Regions from separate parts of the Paenibacillus pabuli genome, predicted to be linked through region 1. Evidence: riboswitches for the same ligand, from Rfam matches in the RefSeq annotation. Region 1 holds a riboswitch; the other holds the start of a gene.
The links. Region 1 has a riboswitch for glycine ahead of gcvT (glycine cleavage system aminomethyltransferase GcvT). Riboswitches for the same ligand answer to the same signal wherever they lie in the genome.
Positions count from the first base shown of each region.

Region 2: it holds a riboswitch for glycine, as region 1 does, so the genes downstream of both, sdaAB (L-serine ammonia-lyase, iron-sulfur-dependent subunit beta) here and gcvT (glycine cleavage system aminomethyltransferase GcvT) in region 1, are expected to answer to the same signal.

Region 1 covers NZ_JBDOIO010000004.1:611,915-622,408, forward strand. The annotation lists gene glcT (glucose PTS transporter transcription antiterminator GlcT) at 1-116, shown strand, start outside; gene ptsG (glucose-specific PTS transporter subunit IIBC) at 406-2,460, shown strand; gene ABGV42_RS22380 (HPr family phosphocarrier protein) at 2,539-2,814, shown strand; gene ptsP (phosphoenolpyruvate--protein phosphotransferase) at 2,807-4,519, shown strand; gene gcvPB (aminomethyl-transferring glycine dehydrogenase subunit GcvPB) at 4,767-6,251, opposite strand; gene gcvPA (aminomethyl-transferring glycine dehydrogenase subunit GcvPA) at 6,317-7,672, opposite strand; gene gcvT (glycine cleavage system aminomethyltransferase GcvT) at 7,674-8,804, opposite strand; glycine riboswitch at 8,993-9,095, opposite strand; glycine riboswitch at 9,099-9,222, opposite strand; gene gcvH (glycine cleavage system protein GcvH) at 9,563-9,955, shown strand; gene ABGV42_RS22410 (PTS mannitol transporter subunit IICB) at 10,387-10,494, shown strand, end outside.
Region 2 covers NZ_JBDOIO010000003.1:3,761,063-3,771,556, reverse strand. The annotation lists gene ABGV42_RS18885 (LolA family protein) at 1-697, shown strand, start outside; gene ABGV42_RS18880 (PH domain-containing protein) at 716-1,222, shown strand; gene ABGV42_RS18875 (PH domain-containing protein) at 1,215-2,735, shown strand; gene ABGV42_RS18870 (MFS transporter) at 2,951-4,231, shown strand; glycine riboswitch at 4,428-4,556, shown strand; glycine riboswitch at 4,561-4,664, shown strand; gene sdaAB (L-serine ammonia-lyase, iron-sulfur-dependent subunit beta) at 4,771-5,460, shown strand; gene sdaAA (L-serine ammonia-lyase, iron-sulfur-dependent, subunit alpha) at 5,450-6,397, shown strand; gene ABGV42_RS18855 (alpha-glycosidase) at 6,576-8,342, opposite strand; gene ABGV42_RS18850 (response regulator transcription factor) at 8,548-9,231, shown strand; gene ABGV42_RS18845 (HAMP domain-containing sensor histidine kinase) at 9,228-10,494, shown strand, end outside.

The sequences.
Region 1 (10,494 bases):
AGCTGACCAAAGTCATGGAAAAAAGGTTGAATCTTCCGGTCTATCCCGCAGAGGTTGGGTATCTGACCATCCATCTCCAACGACTGAATCAAAGGAAAGAAGAAGAGAAGCAGTGAAATATTCCCACGGATGGATTTGCGTCCTGAAAAATTTAGTGTAAAGGCTTGCACTGTTTTTGAAGTGATGCTACAATGGTGTCCGTAATCAAGCAACTGAAAAAAAACATAAGCGACGTGTTACTGACTCGATCAGGCATGAGTTTCTAGAGTGTGATTGTTCTTACCTTATACAGGGTATGCTATACCCGAAGGTTGGTACAATTCACTTTATTAGCTTATGCCTTTTTTGTTTTCCCTTGCTTGCATCACGACATACAGACTTAGACGAAAGGGTGAATACGACGCGATGTTTAAAAAGCTTTTTGGCGTCTTGCAAAGAGTAGGTAAAGCTCTTATGCTACCTGTGGCCATTCTACCAGCGGCGGGCTTATTGCTCGGAATCGGTAATATGCTGGTGAATCCGGACTTTTTGCAATATGTAACGGCACTGGACACCCCTTGGGTGAACTCAATCGCGACAATCATGATGAACGCAGGTCAGATCGTATTTGACAATCTGGCATTGCTCTTTGCTGTGGGTGTAGCCGTTGGGCTAGCTGGAGGCGAAGGTGTGGCAGGTCTTGCGGCCATCATTGGTTATCTGGTAATGAACGTCACTTTGGGTACCGCCGTTGGGGTAACACCAGCAATGATCGGCGAAGTACCGGGTTATGCCAGCATTTTGGGTATTCCAACACTGAGTACCGGTGTGTTCGGAGGTATCATTATTGGTATAGCCGCAGCACTCTGTTACAATCGATTCTTCAAAATCGAACTGCCGTCTTACCTCGGGTTCTTTGCAGGTAAACGTTTTGTTCCGATTATCACTTCGGTTGTTTCCCTCTTGCTCGGGTTAATTCTGGTGGTTATCTGGCCGCCTATTCAAAGTGGGCTGAATGCCGTATCTCACTTCATGGTAGATACGAGTCCGACCCTGTCGGCATTCATTTTCGGAGTCGTGGAACGGTCCCTTATTCCGTTTGGACTTCATCACATTTTCTACTCTCCATTCTGGTTTGAATTCGGTGAGTATGTGAACAAAGCTGGAGACGTTATTCGCGGGGACCAGCAGATCTTTTTCAACCAATTGCGTGATGGGGTAAACCTCACGGCGGGAACCTTCCAAGTCGGTAAATTCCCGTTCATGATGTTCGGTTTGCCAGCTGCGGCACTTGCGATGTACCATGAAGCAAGACCGGAGCACAAAAAGTATGTTGCAGGGATTATGGGTTCAGCTGCGCTGACCTCATTCCTTACAGGGATTACAGAGCCACTTGAATTCTCATTCTTGTTTGTGGCACCAGTACTGTTTGCAGTACACTGTATCTTTGCAGGTCTGTCTTTCATGACGATGCAAATTCTGGGTGTCAAAATCGGGATGACGTTCTCCGGTGGATTCATTGACTTCCTGATTTTCGGGATCATCCCGAACCGCACACCTTGGTGGGACGTTATTATCGTTGGTTTGATTCTTGCCGTGATTTACTACTTCGGTTTCCGAATGATCATTCGCAAGTTCAACCTCAAAACACCAGGACGCGAAGAAGCAACACCTGAAACAAACTCCGGTGGAGGATCAGGTTCAACAGATGATCTGCCACACAATATTCTGGAAGCCTTCGGTGGGCAGCAGAATATCAAACATCTGGATGCATGTATCACTCGTTTGCGGATTGAAGTAAATGAGAAATCCAATGTAAATAAAGATCGTTTGAAACAATTAGGTGCATCTGGCGTGCTTGAAGTGGGTAATAATGTACAGGCCATTTTCGGTACACGTTCAGATACAATCAAGTCCCAAATGCAGGACATCATTGCAGGACGTACTCCGGCACCAGCACCAGCTGCTGAGGTTAAACCTGCTCCTGAAGAGGAGAAGGCTGCGGGAGCAGAAGGCGAACGCATTATTGCTGAAGATATCGTCATGCCGGTCAATGGTGAATTGATGGATATCACAAACGTACCTGATCCGGTCTTTGCCGAGAAAATGACAGGTGACGGTTTCGCTGTGCTGCCGCATGATGGCAAGATTACTTCCCCTGTATACGGTAAAGTGTTTAACGTATTCCCTAGCAAACATGCTGTCGGCATCATGTCTGACGGCGGCAAGGAAGTACTGGTTCATATAGGTGTCAACACGGTGAAATTGAAAGGTCAAGGTTTCAACGTGCTTGTGCAGGAAGGCGATCTGGTATCGGCTGGTCAACCGATTATGGAAGTGGACCTGGAGTATGTGAAAGCTAACGCTCCTTCCATCATCTCGCCAGTGATTTTCACCAACTTGCCAGAAGGCTCCACGGTAACCCTGAAGAAGAGTGGAGTGCTGAAAATTGGCGATCAGCCAATCATTGAGATAAAATAAGAAGTGTTCCGACAATGGCAAGCAAGTGTAAATATATGCAATGCCTAAATTAAACTATTTGAAAGTGAGATGATTGTAATGCAACAAACATTCAGAATTACAGACGAAGATGGTATCCACGCACGTCCGGCGACAGCCCTGGTTAATACAGCTAACAAATTCAAAGGTGCAGAATCCTTTGCAGAAGCTAACGGTAAAAAAGTAACACTGAAATCCATCCTGGGCGTTTTGTCCCTCGGTCTGGAACAAGGCGACACCATCAGCATCATCGTTGAAGGCGAAGGCGAAGCTGAAGCTCTTCAAGCTCTGACTGACGTTATGGTTAATGAAGGGCTGGGCGAAATTAATGCTTAATGTTTCCGGGATCGCGGCTTCGGCGGGTATTGCTATCGCCAAGGCGTTTATCTTGGAGCATCCCGATTACTCTGTAGAAAAACGCCAAATCAACGACGTTGACGCAGAGATCGCGAAACTCGACTCAGCACTGGGCAAATCCCAGGCTGAGCTTGAGGCGATCAAAGAGCGTACTTTACAAGAGCTTGGCGAGAAGAAAGCTGAAATCTTTGCTTCCCATTTGCTCATTCTGAATGACCCGGAACTGATTGATCCGGTTAAAGCGAAAATTGCCGACGAAAAAGTGAATGCAGAATTTGCACTCAACGAAACGGCATCGCAATTTATCTCCATGTTTGAGAACATGAAGAGTGCCTACCTGCAGGAACGTGCTGCAGATATGCGTGACGTTACCAAACGTGTGCTGAATCACTTGCTTGGTATCGACTTCATGAGTCCGGCTGAGATCAGTGAAGAAGTGATTGTGCTGGCGGAGGATCTGACGCCTTCCGATACAGCTCAATTGAACCGTCAATATGTGAAAGGTTTTGCAACCAACATTGGTGGACGTACTTCCCACTCTGCAATCATGGCTCGTTCTCTTGAAATCCCGGCTGTTGTGGGAACCAAAGACATTCTGGCTCAAGCCAAACAAGGCGATATGATTATCGTTGACGGCTTGGACGGTCATGTTCTGGTTAATCCAACAGATGAGGTAATTGCTGAGTATCGTTCCAAACAGGAACAATATGATGCACAACGTGCCGAGTGGAGAAAACTGCGTGACGAACCAACCGTAACGGTGGATAACGTTCATGTGGAACTGGCAGCTAACATTGGTACGCCGAATGACGTTACTGGTGTTCTGGAGAACGGTGGAGAGGCTGTAGGCCTGTACCGTACCGAGTTCTTGTATATGGGCAGAGACAAGCTTCCTTCCGAGGATATTCAGTACAATGCTTACAAAGCCGTATTGGAAAAAATGGAAGGCAAACCGGTTGTGGTTCGTACACTCGATATCGGTGGAGACAAAGAGCTTCCATATCTGGATCTGCCAAAAGAAATGAATCCATTCCTTGGTTTCCGTGCAGTTCGTCTGTGTCTGGACCGTCTGGATATTTTCCGTACGCAATTGCGTGCATTGCTGCGTGCAAGCGTACATGGTAACCTGCGTGTCATGTTCCCAATGATCGCAACACTGGGTGAATTCCGTGAAGCAAAAGCTGTCCTGCTCGAAGAGAAGGAAAAGCTGGTAGCTGAAGGTATTGCTGTTTCCGACAGCATTCAACTGGGCATCATGGTCGAAATTCCTTCGACTGCAGTTCTTGCGGATCAATTCGCCAAAGAGGTTGATTTCTTCAGTATCGGAACGAACGATCTGATTCAATACACTATGGCAGCTGACCGTATGAACGAGCGTGTATCCTATCTGTACCAACCATACAACCCTGCTATTCTGCGTCTGGTGAAAATGGTCATCGATGCAGCACATCGCGAAGGTAAATGGGTTGGTATGTGTGGAGAGATGGCGGGAGACGAAACAGCAATTCCATTGCTGCTTGGTCTCGGACTGGATGAGTTCAGCATGAGCGCAACATCCATCCTGCCAGCTCGTAGCCAGATCACCAAGCTGTCCCGTGCGGACATGCAGGAACTGGCTGCTAAAGCGCTGGACATGCAAACTGCTGAGCAAGTGGTTGAATTGGTTCAAAGCATCAAAGCGTAATTTTGCGAGGGTTTTCCTCCGGATTTTAAGGTCTTTTCTTTTTCCGATGAATGGACTGCAGGAATGCAGTGATATTGCCGGTATCTGCGAACAGCGGATGCCGGCTTTTTTTGTGGGCTAATGTGAGATCATAAGGAATATAGAAAGAGACCGTTCACGCGTAGCGGAAAAGGACGGGAGTAAATAAAAAAACTCCTGCTGATGTTGAAACATCAGCAGGAGTCCTTTGCTTGACATTAATAACTGGTTAACTGCACGCGCAGTTCAATACAGGTTTACGTGCCGCTGTGGTCTCATCCAGACGAGTAACGGGTGTGCCATAGGGTGCGTTGAGTACCAGTTCAGGTGTCTCTTCTGCTTCCTTGGCAATGCGTATCATCGTATCGATGAAGCCATCCAGCGTTTCTTTGCTCTCCGTTTCCGTTGGTTCAATCATGATGCATTCTTCTACGTTGAGCGGGAAGTAGACGGTTGGCGGATGATACCCAAAATCAAGCAGCCGTTTGGCTACATCCAATGTTCTTACGCCGTATTGCTTCAGGCCCCGGCCAGACATGACAAATTCATGCTTACATACACCTGGATACGGAATCTCGTAATACGGTGCAAGACGTGCCATCATATAGTTGGCATTGAGTACGGCACATTCGGATACCCGGCGCAAGCCTTCTGGTCCGTACGTACGAATGTAAGCATAGGCGCGTACCAGAATACCGAAGTTGCCGTAATACGCTTTGACTCGGCCGATCGATTGATCCCCTTCACGATCCAAAGCGTATTGTCCCTGATCGTTCTTGATCACCATTGGTTTCGGCAGGAACGGGATCAGACGGCTTTTTACACCGACGGGTCCCGCACCAGGACCTCCTCCGCCGTGCGGGGTGCTCATCGTTTTGTGCAAGTTCAGATGCACGACATCGAAGCCCATATCACCAGGACGGGTAATGCCCATAATGGCATTGGAGTTGGCTCCATCATAATAGAGCAGGCCACCAGCTTGATGCACGATCGAAGCAATCTCCTGGATGTCCTTTTCAAACAATCCCAGGGTATTTGGATTGGTCAGCATCAACGCTGCGGTATCGGAACCTACGGCTGCACGCAGTGCAGCCAGATCGACCAGACCGTCCGCACGGGAGGGAATGGTTACCGTCTCGAAGCCAGCCACGGTTGCACTTGCGGGGTTGGTGCCATGTGAAGAATCCGGCACAATGACTTTGGTCCGCTGTTCACCACGACCTTCGTGATAGGCACGAATCATCATGAGGCCGGTCCATTCACCGTGTGCACCAGCCGCAGGTTGCAGGGTCACGGCGTCCATGCCAGTCAGACCTGCAAGGTCTTTTTGCAACGTGTAGAGCAGCTCAAGTGCACCTTGGATGCTGGATTCAGGCTGATACGGATGGATCTTGGCAAATCCGCTATAGCGAGCCACATCTTCGTTAATTTTCGGATTATACTTCATCGTACAAGAGCCAAGTGGATAAAATCCGTTATCTACCCCGAAGTTGCGGCGGGAAAGCGCAGTATAGTGACGAATGACATCCACTTCAAATACCTCAGGCAGTGCAGCTGCTTCCGAACGCAGCATTTCCCGGGGAATCAAGCTCTCTGGATCTTGACGCGGAACATCGCATTCAGGCAGGGAGTAAGCGACACGACCCGGGCTGCTCAGTTCAAAGATCAGCGATTGCTCTGGAGCAGGCGATGCTGCCTGTGCCACTTGTTTCATACTGGTTTCGGCTTGGGAAGGAGCTGCCGTTTCCGGCTGTCCTTGGATGGTTGTCATTTCCTGAGTCACAGCGATCCCTCCAATACACGTGCGAATTCGTCAATCTCTTCCTTGCTGCGCCGTTCCGTCACGGCTACCAGCATATGTCCGGCAAGCTCCGGGTAATCCCGTCCAAGTTCATATCCACCGATGAAACCGGCATCCAGCAGCTTCAACTGAAGGGCATCGACGTCTGTTCCTTCGGGCAGTTGAATGACAAACTCATTGAATGTAGGTGCATTAAAGGTCAGGCTGACCCCAGGAATCGCAGTCAGTGCTTGAAGCGCATAATAGCTCTTTTGCAAATTCAGATCAGCTACATCAATCATGCCCTGTCTTCCCATGGTAGACATATATACAGAAGCGCTTAACGCTAGCAAAGCCTGATTGGAGCAGATGTTGGATGTCGCCTTTTCACGGCGGATATGCTGTTCCCGCGCTTGGAGCGTCAGTACAAAACCGCGTTTACCGTTGCGATCGGTTGTCTGGCCAACGATCCGGCCAGGAATCCGGCGCATATGAGCCTGGGAAACAGCGAAATATCCACATGTAGGACCACCGAGCGAAGCGGAAATGCCAAGGGGCTGTGCATCGCCGACAACGATGTCGGCACCCAGCTTGCCTGGAGCTTCGAGCAGGCCAAGCGCCAGCGGGTTTGCGCTGACCACGAGCAGACCCTTGTGCGCATGCGCGAGGTCTGCCGCCTGTTTTACATTTTCCACGGCACCGAAGAAGTTAGGGCTCTGAATCATGACGGCTGCGGTATCATCCGATACGGCCGCTTGAAGGGCCTCCCAGTCGGTCACCCCATTCTGATAACCAATCTCGACTATCTCCAAATTCAGACCGTGTGCATAAGCCTTCAATACTTGACGGGCTTCTGGATGAACGGTACGGGATACGATCAGCTGTTTGCGGCGGGTTGCCGCAGCGGCCAGGTTCCCTGCTTCCGCAAATGCGGTTGCGCCATCATACATGCTCGCATTGGCTACAGCCATGCCAGTCAGTTCACAGATATACGATTGAAATTCGAAGATCGCCTGGAGCTCGCCCTGACTGATTTCGGGCTGATATGGCGTATAGGCAGTATAGAACTCGGAACGGGAAATGACGTGATTAATAACGGAAGGGATGTGATGATCGTAAATGCCTGCACCCAGGAAACTGGCGTGTGTCTCAAAATTGGCATTCGTACCCGCTTGCTTGGACATATGGCGCGTCAGTGCGTATTCATCCAGTTTGGAGGAGACAGGCAGCTCGCCCTGATAACGAATCTCCTGTGGAATGTCCTGGAACAGATCTTCAATCGTGTCCACACCGATGGTTGCGAGCATGGCGCTCTGATCCTGTTCAGTCATGGGAATATAGCGGTGCTTGCTCATGCTAATCAGCTCCTTGGGTAGGTGTCTTTGACGTACGCGTCCGTTTATGAAAAGGGGTCTTCACGACCTCGGCTTTCAGTTTCTTGCCGCGAATCTCAATCTCGAGCGGGGTACCCAGCGCAGCATATTGACTGTCGATAAGTGCGAGTCCCAAATTACGCTTCAACGTAGGTGACTGTGTACCTGTCGTTACTTCTCCGATCTGCACGCCTTCGGCGTAGATGGGATAGTGGGGACGCGGAATACCTCGCTCCAGCACTTCAATGCCGACCAATTTGCGGGCTGGCCCATCATTCTTTTGCTGCAATAGGGCTTCGTGTCCGATAAAAGGTCCGGCATCCAGCTTCACGAACATGCCTACGCCAGCTTCCAGCGGGGAAATGGTCGGTGACAGTTCCTGTCCGTACAGCGGCAGCTTCGCTTCGAATCGGAGTGTATCCCGTGCACCAAGCCCAGCCGGAACCAGTCCTTGATCTGCACCAGCCTCCATTAATCCGTTCCAGACCGCAGCGGCCTGATCTGCCTGTACGTAGAGTTCAAAGCCGTCTTCACCGGTATAACCGGTGCGGGATAGCAGCAATTTTACACCACAAACCTCAGCATTCTGTACAAAACGAAAAGGCTCGATTATGGATACGGCGGTATCTGTAACTTTTCCGATGATGTCTGCAGCAAGCGGGCCCTGTAGAGCCAGGAGAGCTGTTTCCGCGGAGTCATTCGTCATGCTTACCCCAGGAACCATGTGCTCTTGCAACCAGGCCCAGTCCTTGTCAATATTGGAGGCATTCACGACGAGCATATAATGCTGATCTTTTAGCTTGTATACGAGCAGATCGTCCACTACGCCACCGTCCGGGTAACACATTAACGTGTATTGTGCCTGGCCGGGAACTAGTGTGGTCACGTCGTTGGTCGTCAGTTTCTGCAAAAATGCTTCGGCCTGTTCACCCTGCACCGTGAATTCACCCATGTGGGATACATCGAACAGTCCAGCCCGTTCGCGCACCGCTTCATGTTCCTTCTGAATCCCGCTGAATTGCACCGGAAGCTCCCAGCCTCCAAAATCGATGCACCGTACACCTTCATATTGCTGATAAAGTGGATAGAGTGGAGTTCTAAGCAAATCGGACATCAAATCACCTCGTTATGGCCGCTACCGGGCCGAGTGTATAACATGAATGATGCATTCTTTTCTTGGATAAGTATGATTAAGGCTGCGCTGATGACAGCGCCGGCTCGATCCTGACTTTCGTTTTTTTGGGAAAAAGGAAAAGGACAGGCCAAAGAACCGGCATGCCAGAAGCACGCTGTATTCTTAGGCTCTGTCCTTGGTACCTGAGAGTTACCCCGCCAATAAGTTGCAGCAGGTTTCCCCTTGGGTGATCAAAACGCCCCATACAGGGCGAATAGATGCTCTCCAGAGTTGCGTCCCGTAAAAGTCCTTTTGCCTGAGAGATTCACCTCCCGCTTGTCGGGTGGTTTACTCCTTCGGCGTTACCGCATGCATCCAAGAGTTGGGCGTCACGGGTAATCTCTCCCTTTACATTCATCCGCGGGTGATGCACACAACAATTAACATTTACTCTCTCATTAAAACGTGAATCCACTATCGATGTCAAGAACGATATCACGAAAATTAATAAAAAACCGAATAATATTTATTAGTTTATAATTATTGTTCGTGTATATAAAAAGAGTGCGCTTACTATTCTAATATTACCCATTATATGTAGAGTGAGGGTGTTTGCGTTACAGGCTGTAATCATCAAAAATCAAATAATTTGTGAGGTATCTTGACATTTCATTCAAAAATATCTTACGCTATGTTCTGGGAAAAAGGGTTGGCCGAAGGACGCATGCACTCATTAATGAAAAGCGAGGCGGATATCGATGAGCGAATTGAAAAGTGATTTCCTGTACAGTGAAGAGCACGAGTGGGTGCAAACCGTAGGGGAGGATACTGTACGGATCGGCATTACCGAGTTCGCGCAGCATCAGCTGGGTGACATTGTGTTTGTGGAATTGCCTGACCTTGAATCGGATGTAAAAGCGGAAGAAAGTATTGGTACGATTGAATCCGTTAAGACGGTTTCAGATTTGTTTTCTCCGGTAAGTGGTTCCATTATTGCCGTGAATGAAGCACTGCAGGATGCACCTGAATTGGTTAACAGTTCGCCTTACGAAGAAGGCTGGATGATCGAGATTCGTGTTGAAGGTGATCTGACAGCAGCTTTGTCGAAACTGATGAATGCTGATGCCTATCGCAAGCATACCGAAGAGTAGAATGTGTTTGCACTAAATAACCTATAATAACCTATGATTTCTTCATAAACTGGACGTCCTCGCACGTCTTCAGAGCCTGTGTGAGCCTTGGAGCTCATTCAGGCTTTTTCGTGCTTTCCAGGACACGGCTTTGTTGACGTTGGGGGTGCCAAAACTGGATGGAATAAGCCTGAATCGCACATGCTATATTATTGAAATCAACACCGTAAATGACATAAGTCACACATGAAAAAAACCAATTATATCAAGGGTTAGAACCCTCTCATCACCATTAAAACGATTACATAAACACAATGTTGTCATCAATGATCATGACGAAAGTACGCTTTCATTTCGTTGAACCGGAGACCAATCTGGCTTAGGATAACAGCAGGGGAGAAATGATACCCCTTTCATAAATGATTACTACTTGATCCGAGGAGGATAATACAATGAGTAACTTGGACCAAACGTCCAATTCCAAAGGCGGTCTCCGGGTAGGCGTTCAGCGTTTTGGCCGCTTCCTAAGCGGTATGGTTATGCCGAACATGGGTGCGTTT
Region 2 (10,494 bases), on a different contig from region 1:
GGATTCCCATGATGTGGATATGATGGGACAGGAAGAGCTTCAGGGACAGGAAGAGCTTCAGGGACAGGATGTCATTCACATTAAACTGACGCCAAAAGAGGAAGGAACATTATCCATTTCCTCCGAGTATTGGGTAGACCCCAAAACGTGGATGATTGTTAAAGTCATCAGCACCTATGGCGATGAAAAATCAGAAATGGTCTATGATCCAATTCAGTACGATCCCGAATTTTCGGAGGATACGTTCGTAATCGACATTCCCGAAGAAGTGGATGTGCAGGATCTCAATGATCTAACGCAGAATTCGGAAGTGAGTCTGGAAGAAGCCGAACAAGCTTTGGGGCAACCCTTCTTGCAGGATATGAACGGTGAGCTGGAGCTGTCACGGATTGAGATGTATTCATCAAGTGGAGAGTTCAGCAGGGATGAAGTGACTTTGTACTACGTCAACAATGACAAGGTTGAAGTGAGTCTGACCGTTTTTGAAGCTCCGGAGGAAAATGGTGATGACACACTGCTGCCTGACGAGACAAAGGTAGAGGTTCGGGACACCGAGGGTTCGTATATGAAGAGCATCCGGAACATATCATGGAGCGAGAACGGGCTGCGTTACTCCATCATGGGTGAGAACGAAGAATGGACGAAGGAGAAGCTTCAAGCTTGGGCGAAGAATCTGAAATTGTCCAGTCAGCCTTAATTTGAATTGTAGGAGAGTGTGAGTCACGCAATGGAGTACACAGAGCATAACAACGGAGAACGGCGGCGTCTCCATCCCAAAGCCAAGCAAGCAACAGCCCTGACGGCCCTTATGGTCAATGGGCTGTTGATTCTTCTGGCCATCGGATATCTGATTGTCGCATGGATTAGAGATTGGGTGCTGTGGCCGGGCTGGCTTGGAATAGGGCTTTTTATGATTTCACTGGTCTGGTATACCTGGATCCTGCCCGGATTACGATACCGACACTTCAGTTTTCGGGTCACTGAGGAGGAAGTGGAGATCCATTCCGGCTGGTTGTGGCATAAGGATACAATTGTGCCGATGACGCGAGTACAGCAGGTGGAGCTGGAGAGCGGTCCTTTGCTGCGAAAGTATGGACTTGCCAAAGTCAGTATCGTTACAGCGGCTGCTACACTCCACATCGCTGGACTGGAAAGGGAGGAAGCAGAGCAATTGAAGCGCAGTATCGGACATCTGGCGAAGGTGGAAGATCACGATGAATGAATCAAAGCATTTACATAAGCTGTATGTCTTATTTCCCTTTTTTAGCGTATTGAAGTCCATCATTCCCATCATCGTGCTACTCATCATCAAAGGCGTGAACTGGAGCAAGTTTCCCTGGTATGGTTATGCTGCTGCAGTCGTGCTATTCGCGCTTCCGTTCATTCTGTATGGGTGGTTAAAATGGCGTAAATTCAGCTACACGCTTCAGGATGATCGGATTGTGCTGCGCCAGGGCATATTTGTCCGGGAGGAGAAATCCATCTATTTCAGTCGTATTCACTCCATTCAGACGGGGCAGCCGCTGATTCAGCGGCTGCTCAAGCTGGCACAGCTCAAGATTGAGACGCCGGGAGGCAGCAAGGAGGCGGATGGTGTACTACCCGCTCTGGCCGTTGCGGAAGCCGAGCGGGTAGAGCAGTGGTTATATCAGAAGCGCAATGAAGCTGTGAAGAAAGAGGAGGCGCCTCCCGCAGCAGAATATGCTGAAAATGATACTTCTTATGATGAGGGAAAATCTCCTGAACAAAAGGAGGATCGTATCGAGGAGCCGTCACCACTTGTGCAGCGGGAACGGAAGGTTCTGCTGCGCCTGTCAGCCGGCAGACTGTTCGCCGGAGCGCTGACCACGATGAACCTGCCGCTCGTTGTCGTATTCGGTACAGGGGTTTATTCCTTCGCAGATGATCTGCTCCCTGCGCACTTCTACAGCAGCCTGGTTGAGCGAGCTGGACAGCTGCCAGCGATCTGGTGGCTCGGACTTGTTCCTGTCATGTTTTTGCTGGCTTGGATCTTGTCTGCTGTCCTGTTCACGATCAAGTATGCCGGATTCACCGTGGAGCAGGAAGGCGGTAATATTACGATCGTTTCCGGTCTGCTCGACCGAAAAAAGCATGTGTTCTCTCCAAGGAAGGTCCAGGCGGTAGAGATCAGGGAGGGGCTGTTGCGACAGCCGTTTGGTTATGCCGAGGTGGAGATTTTTGTTTTGACTTCAGAGACGGAGAAAAAAATGATGCTTCATCCGCTGCTGCCGCTCCGCGATGTGAATGAGCTGCTTGCCCGAATCGTACCGCAATTTGAATTGCAGCCACCTGCGAACAGGCCCCCGGATCGAGCCCGTTGGTTATTCCTGCGCTGGAAATTGCTTGGTGCAGTCCTGCTGGGAACAGCGGGTACTGTGTTTCTGGGTCCGACGGGCGCGCTTCTATTTCTCTTCATCCCCTTATTTGCCGTTTGGGGATACGGATGCTTCAAGGATGAAGGGATGAGCATTCAAGGCAAGCTGCTAACCATTCGCCACCGGGCAATATCCCGCAGAACGGCGCTGATGCGCCGGCCTCATGTTGTCACGGTAGATACCGTTGCTACCTCGAGACAGCGAAACAAGTCCTTGCTATCCGTTCGGGCGAAGCTGATGGTGAATCGCATCGGTTTCAAGGCGGTTTTTCTGGAACTTGAACAGGCCAATGCCGTAAAGGATTGGTTTCGGCAGGCATCTGCCTTAATCAAGCGATGAAATGGAAAACCGACCGAAGATTGAACCCACTTGAGACTGCCGGATGAACGGCAGTCTCTTTGCTGTACGGCAAGCCTTGCGAAAAGTGATGATCAACGTTAGGCATCGTCCATTCTTTTACTGCGAAAGAGGATGAAATAGGAGATAATACAATTATTGGATTTAACTTTAGTGCTCTGTATAATTCATGAATGAACCTGGGAGGGATCTGATGGATGAGCAATGATCGCGAGAAGGAGAGAGGGAAAGACGCCCAGCCAGGTGGATGGAAACATGCCGGCTTGCTGCTGGGTGGAGTGGGCATATCCAATCTGGGGGATTTCATCTATATAGTGGCTATTAATCTGATGGTACTCAACATGACACAGTCTCCGGCGGCAGTCGCAGGCTTGTGGATCATCTCGCCGATTGCCTCGGTATGCACCAAGTTCTGGTCAGGCAGTCTGATCGACCGCTATGACCAGCGGCAGCTGATGATTGGAGCCGATGTGGTGAGAGCTGTGCTCGTAGCATTGCTTCCGCTGATGCCCAGCCTATGGATGATGTATGGCATCATGTTTCTTGTCAGCATGTCTTCTTCCATCTTTGTGCCTTCTTCGCAGGTATACATTACCCGGCTGGTTCCTGCTGAGCGGCGCAAGCGATTCAATTCCTTGCAGGCGATGATCAGTTCAGGCGCTTTTATTACGGGTCCGGCCATAGCGGGAGTCATGCTGATCTATCTGTCTCCTGTGGCGGCGATCTATGCCAATGCTGCTTCTTTTGTGGTGTCTGCGCTGATTCTGATGTTCCTGCCAAGGCTGGGCATTGGGGAGCGGAACAGTAGAACAGCAACAAAGCTAACTCCTCGCCTGATCGCTCAGGATTGGCATGCCGTGTTGCGCTTCAGTCGTCACTCGGGCTATGTCGTTGGAATTTATGCCTTGTTCCAGATCATTCTTGTCATTGGCATGTCACTGGATGCGCAGGAAGTGGTGTTTATTCGTCATGTGATGAACCTGTCCGAGTCGCAGTATGGCGCGTTGATGAGTGTTACGGGAGTGGGTTATCTGACGGGATCTCTGCTGGTTTGGCTGTTCGCCAAACAATTACCCATCCGTCATATGATGGGCGGAGGCGTGCTCCTGGTTGCGCTTGGTTATTTCCTGTTCGCTCGTTCGTTTTCGTTCGAACTCGCCGCATTCGCCTTTATTCTGCTTGGGCTGTGTTCCGCACTGGCGAACACGGGACTGGTTACCTTTTATCAGAATAATATTCCGGTAGAATTGATGGGGCGGATGAGCAGCGTGCTTGGGCTGATGCTGAGTGCCTTACAGGTTATTTCGATTTTGGCGATGGGGGGAGTAGCGGAAGTAATCTCTCTCCGAACCGTATATACGGTGGTTTCTGCAGTTCTGATGCTGGGTGCTCTCGTGTTATGGCTTACTAGTTTGCTTCCTTCAAGACAGTCATACTATAAGGAACACAGCTCTTCCTCAAAATCACTTCATAGCTAGTCTATGTCCTATATTGAACTGAACCATCCCGTGGAAGGATGCATATGATATAACAGGAATTTTTCCAAGATGATAATAGTACGTTACTTTTATTGACATTACGTGTGTTGCATATTAATCTGTTATATGAATGATCAATCTAACAAGTGATAAACGTTTGATAGGTGTTCGAACGAGTATATGACTATACAGCGGATGAGAACGAGCGGGAGAGACCTGGCCAGGCCAAGGGTAACACTAAGGCGGCTGTCAGGCACCGAAGGAGCAAGCTGCTGCGCACCCGGCGCCGCGGTTAATCTCTCAGGTAAATGTACCATCGTTGGACGCAACTCTGGAGAGTGCGCATTTGCGCCACCCAAGGGGTATATGATGAGGACGGTATGCCGATTGCGGCTGCTCCTGATCATGAAACTCTCAGGTAACGAGGACAGAGAGAGGGCCTAAGGCCTTCTACTGTCCTTTTTTGATGTCATCATTCAGTAATCAAGGAACATTATGGTGCATGTCTGAATGGATATGACGATATGGAGGGGTGCAGGATGCGTTTTAAAGATGTTTTTTCAATCATTGGTCCGTCGATGACAGGGCCTTCAAGTTCACATACGGCCGGGGCAGCGAGGCTGGGGAGAATTGCGCGCCAGTGGCTGGGAAGTACCCCGGAACGTGCGAGGTTGACACTGTACGGTTCATTTGCGGATACGTACCAGGGTCATGGTACCGATCTGGCTTTAATTGGTGGTTTGCTTGACTATGTCACAGATGATCCGCGTATACCGGACGCCGAGGAATATGCAGAACAAGCGGGCATGGAGGTCGAGTTCTTCACGAGTGGACTACCTGCTCCGCATCCCAATACGGTCAAGATTGAGCTGTGGCACGGTGAGCGTCAATGTTCGCTCGTTGGCGCTTCGATTGGCGGCGGCAGCGTATCGGTGCATACGTTAAATGATTTTCGGGTGCAGATCAGCGGGGAATTCCCTACACTCGTACTGCGTCATTCGGACAAAGCGGGGGTACTTGCTTCCGTGACGTCTACGATCAGTTCGTCAGGAGTTAACATCGGTTATATGCAAGTGGACCGTAAAGCCCGGGATGGCGAAGCGCTAACAGCGATGGAGATGGACGGAGCACCAAGCGCTGAGATGTTGAAACGCTTGCAATCACTGGACCATGTGCTGGATATTCGCGTCATTGATTTGAAGAGAGGGGTTGAACCGGATGCGGTTTAAGCACTTGCATGAATTAAATACGATCTGTACGGCAGAATCCAAAACCATTGCCCGGCTGATGATCGAGGAGCAGGTTCAGGAGACCAATACGCCGGAAGCGGATGTGGTGCGGCAGATGTCGGAATATTATCAGGTGATGAAAGAGGCTGTACGGAAAGGACTGACGGAGGACACCACTTCGCGCAGTGGCTTGACCGGCGGAGACGGCAAAAAGATGGCCGAGTATATTCGCCAGGGCGAAACCTGCTCGGGTGATGCCTCCGCACTTGCGATGGCCTACGCCCTGTGTGTTTCCGAAGTCAATGCTTCCATGGGCCGGATTGTGGCTACACCGACAGCGGGTTCGTGCGGTATCATCCCCGGTGTATTCATCAGCTCCCAAGAGCGATTCGGATGGAGTGATGAGCATTTGGTGAACGGCTTATTCTGTGCAGGTGCAATTGGATATGTCATCGCCAACAACTCGTTCATTTCCGGTGCCGAGGGCGGCTGCCAGGCTGAAGTCGGTTCTGCAATCGGCATGGCCGCAGGTGCAATGGTGGAGCTGCGTGGAGGGACACCGGAGCAGGTCGTTCATGCCGTAGGTCTCGCGTTAAAAAACACACTCGGCCTCATCTGCGATCCGGTCGCAGGGCTTGTTGAAATTCCATGCATCGTCCGGAACGGACTGGGTGCGGTAACAGCACTGGCTGCAGCCGATATGGCACTGGCTGGGGTTCGGAGCGCCATCCCATCGGACGAAGTCATTGACGTCATGCTGGAAGTGGGAAGTGCCATGCCGAGCAGGCACCGCGAGACGGCTCAGGGTGGTTTGGCCCAGACGCCAACGGGCCGGAAAATGATGGAGAAGCTGGCGAAACCCAAAGCGAAGCGAGCAGAACCTGAAGCTGAGTCCGAACCGGAGAGCACGAAGAACAATTCGAAAGAGCAGGCTTAGAAATGAGCCGATAGGACAGGATTTATTACAGGAGACAAACGGAAAAAAGCGTCCACTGACCCATTTACAAGGTCATGCAAGGACGCCTTTTTTATTTGGAAAGACCCGAGATTCAGCCTAACTCTGGCATTCAAAGTAGAAAGTCTCAGGTAACCTACAAGGGATGCTTAATAGAGATTTACTTTTGTCCCTGACTGATTTCCGTGCTTAATACCGCATAACCATATGCAGGCAGTTCAACAGCGAGGACATCGCCGTCCCTTGCAGTCCGGTGGTTACCGTCCAACAATTCGGTCCATTCACCTGCACCACCCTCAAATTCAATGATTGCCGTTTCCTCCGAACGATTAAACAAAACGAGGATGCGTTCATCTTCACTTTGCCGTTCAAGAATCAGCTGGCTCCCTTCAGGACGGGCTTGCAGGAATCGAACGTGGCCTTCTGCACGCAGCGCGGGATGGGCATGGCGAAGGGCGATAAGCTGCTGATAAAAGGTAAACAACTCGCGGTCCTGCTTCGCTTCGTCCCACTCCATGCATTTCCGGCAGCCTGGATCTTGGTCGCCATCCAGCCCAATCTCATCCCCGTAATAGATACACGGTGTACCTAGATAAGTGAACTGAAACAATGCTGCCAGTTTCATCTTGCGCTGATCGCCTTCGCACAGCGTCAGCAGCCTTGGCGTATCATGGCTGTCCAGCAGGTTGAATGCGACTTCGCTGGCTTGCAGCGGATAACGTGACAGCTGCCGTCCGATGGAATTCGCGAACGTCTCGGCATTCATTTTATTTTTTACAAAGAACCCATTCACGGCATCGGTAAACGGATAATTCATGGCAGCATCAAACTGATCACCTTGCAGCCAGGCCGAGGATTCATTCCAGATCTCTCCGAGAATATACGCCTCCGGATTCGCAGCTTTGACCACCCGGCGGAAATCGCGCCAGAATGCATCATCCACTTCGTCCGCGACATCCAGTCGCCAGCCGTCCATGCCAACTTCCTTGATCCAATATTCGGCTACCTTCAGCAGGTAGTCCTTCACCTCCGGATTCTCCGTGTTCAGCTTCGGCATGTGTGGCTCAAATCCAAAGGTCTCATACGTAGGTATACCATCCTTCACATCCAGCGGGAATTCATGAACATGGAACCAATCCTTGTATTTGGACTTCTCCCCGTTCTTCTGCACATCAACAAATGGTGCAAACGTCTTCCCCGAATGATTGAACACTGCATCCAGAAGTACCCGAATACCGCGTTCATGACATAGCTTGACCAATCGTTTCACGGTGTCCGCATCGCCAAAATGCCGATCTACCCGCAGATAGTCCTCGGTATCATACTTATGGTTGGTGGTTGCTTCGAAGATGGGGGTAAAATAAATCGCATTAATGCCCAGCTCACTGAGGTAGTCCAGATGATCCATTACACCTTGGAGGTCACCTCCAAAGAAGTTGGACGGTGTAGGGTCGCCGCCCCATGGTTCGACATTCTCCGGATTCAGGTCCGGATTGCCGTTCGCAAAACGCTCGGGGAAGATCTGATAGAAAACAGCATCCTTAACCCACTCAGGCGGCGTAAAGACCGCACCCGGGTGAATATAGGGAAACTGAAACATCTGCCCCGGATCGTCCGGTTCGTCTTCCTGGAAATCCGTTTCGGACATCCAGATCTGCTCGTCTCCACTTTTGAGCAAAAAGGAATATTTCAGGCGATGATACGGAGGCTTTATTTCACCTTCATAGTAATCGAACATGGAATCGGAAGTGAACTTGACCAAAGGAATCTGCTTTTTGGTATTTTCCCATGCGTATTTGTCGCCAGTCATGGCGTATACCTCGGTGAGATCATTCTTTTTGGCGCGCAGGCGCAGGCGAACGGTATCCTTATCGTAGGCATAGGCCCAGTTCCGTTTGGGTTGGTGATAGATGGCTTCCAGCAGCATGTTAAAATTCCTCCCGTCTATTGACTTATATGTAGTTCACGGATCTCAAGGCATGACATTTCTGAAGCTGAAGATTAAGGTATAATACAAAGAAAGTAACAGACTATTCCTTAGTTGGAGCTTTGTTCGTTATACATACAGCTTACTCCATTATGTTCAGATATATAATTAACCCAAAGGGTGCAGAAAGGAAACGAATTTACGCATGAAAACAAAACTGCTATACATTGAGGACGATACGGAAATCGCGACATGGGTCAGAGCCGACCTGGAGGAGCGAGGTTATGAGGTCGTATGGCTGGGAAGCGGAGAGGGCGCTGCTGAAGCTGCCGGGGGCTGCTCTCTGATCATTTTGGATGTCATGCTGCCAGGGCTGGATGGATTCACGGTGGGACAGAGGTTGAAAAAGGAACATCCTTCCGTGCCCATCGTCATGCTCTCGGCCAGAACGTCCATTGATGACAAGCTGCATGGGCTAGATTTTGCCGATGATTATGTAACCAAGCCGTTCCACCCCGATGAACTTGCTGCGCGAATTGAAGTCCAGCTGCGAAAGGCAGGGACTACGGTTTCCTCGAATGCTGCTCTGAAGCTGGATCACCTGTCCATCTATGAGAAGGACAATCGAATCGTCAATGAGGAGACAGGGGAAGAGATCATTTTATCGGGAAAACAGTTTCACATCTTTGCGTACCTGCTCAGGCATATGGGCATGATCCGTACGAAGGAACAGATTTATGAAGCTGTATGGAACGAGCCCTACCTGGATGGGGATAAGACATTAATGGTACATATTCGCCATCTTCGCGAGAAGCTTGAGATTGATCCGGCCAATCCGTCCGTGATTCAAACCGTGCGCGGGGTTGGATATCGTGTGAAGAAACCATGATCGGGCGGTTTAGAAAGCAGGAGAATCCGAAAGATCAGAGTGACGGAAAAAAGACCGGGAAACGAAAGTTTCGATTTGGCCAATCGCTTATGTCCCGTTATATGATTCTGATCTTGTGTGCGGTATTGTTTGTACCGGTTGTTCTTCCAATCACATCCGTCATTTATGTAGTGTTCGTGAACAACATGAGCAAGAGCAGTACTACCGCTCCTTACGGTGACGTTACTCATATAAGCAATCTCTGGTCTAATGAATCGAAGAAGCTGGAACAGGCAGCGCCTGCCAAGGTGGATCAACGCATGAAACAGTTACATGCCCAATATCCCAAATCTTCGATGTACAGAGTGGACGAAAACGGGGAAACCGTGTTTATTCTTGCGGGTGAAGGTGTAGAAGTAGCAGAAACCTCCGCAAATGGCTCAACCCTGACTACTTTGAATTGGCCGCTGAATGATCAGAAAAAGGTAGAAACCCGCATTCCCGCAGTATGGGATGCTTCCTACACGATGGCATTCATGAAGGAGGCCGTCTACCGTGACCCGTTAACCGTCGTTTCATTTATAGGTGGAGGCAATCAGGACAAGGGAAAAGGATTCATGGTCATTGAAGTGCCGAGATACCTGCTCCAAAAATCCCAGAGCAACTGGCCGATGGAACTGTTGTATCTGGGTCTGCTGATGACGATTATTTTTCTGTTCTTCATAGTGATGTCCATTCTGTTTTTTGCACGGATTCGTAAACGGTTGATCCGTCTGCAGACAGCCATGATTACGCCAGGTAAGGAAGGCATTCCGCTTCCAGTTGATATCCGCAGATCGGATGAGATTGGTCAGCTGGAGGATTCATTCAATCAGATGGTGTATCAGCTGACGGAAAGCCGTCACAGGGAACGTGAGGAGGAACAATTCCGCAAACGTCTTATTGCAGGACTCTCCCATGATTTGCGTACGCCGCTAACGGTCATTCGTGGGCATATGCATGCTCTTCACAAGGAAGCGCTCAGCGATAAGGGCATCAGTTCATTGTCACGCATGGAATCGAAGATGGATGATCTAAGTGGACTGATCGATAACATGTTATCGTACAATCTGCTTGCGAGCGGTAAGTATACGCTGAAACTGGAAGAGAAAGATGTTTTCCGGATCGTTAGGGAAACGGCTGCGGCATGGTACCCTGTCTGGGAGAAAGAGCAGTTCGACATCGATATTGACCTGCCGGATGAACCACTGATCTGGCGGGTGGATGAACAGGGGATGCGTCGTA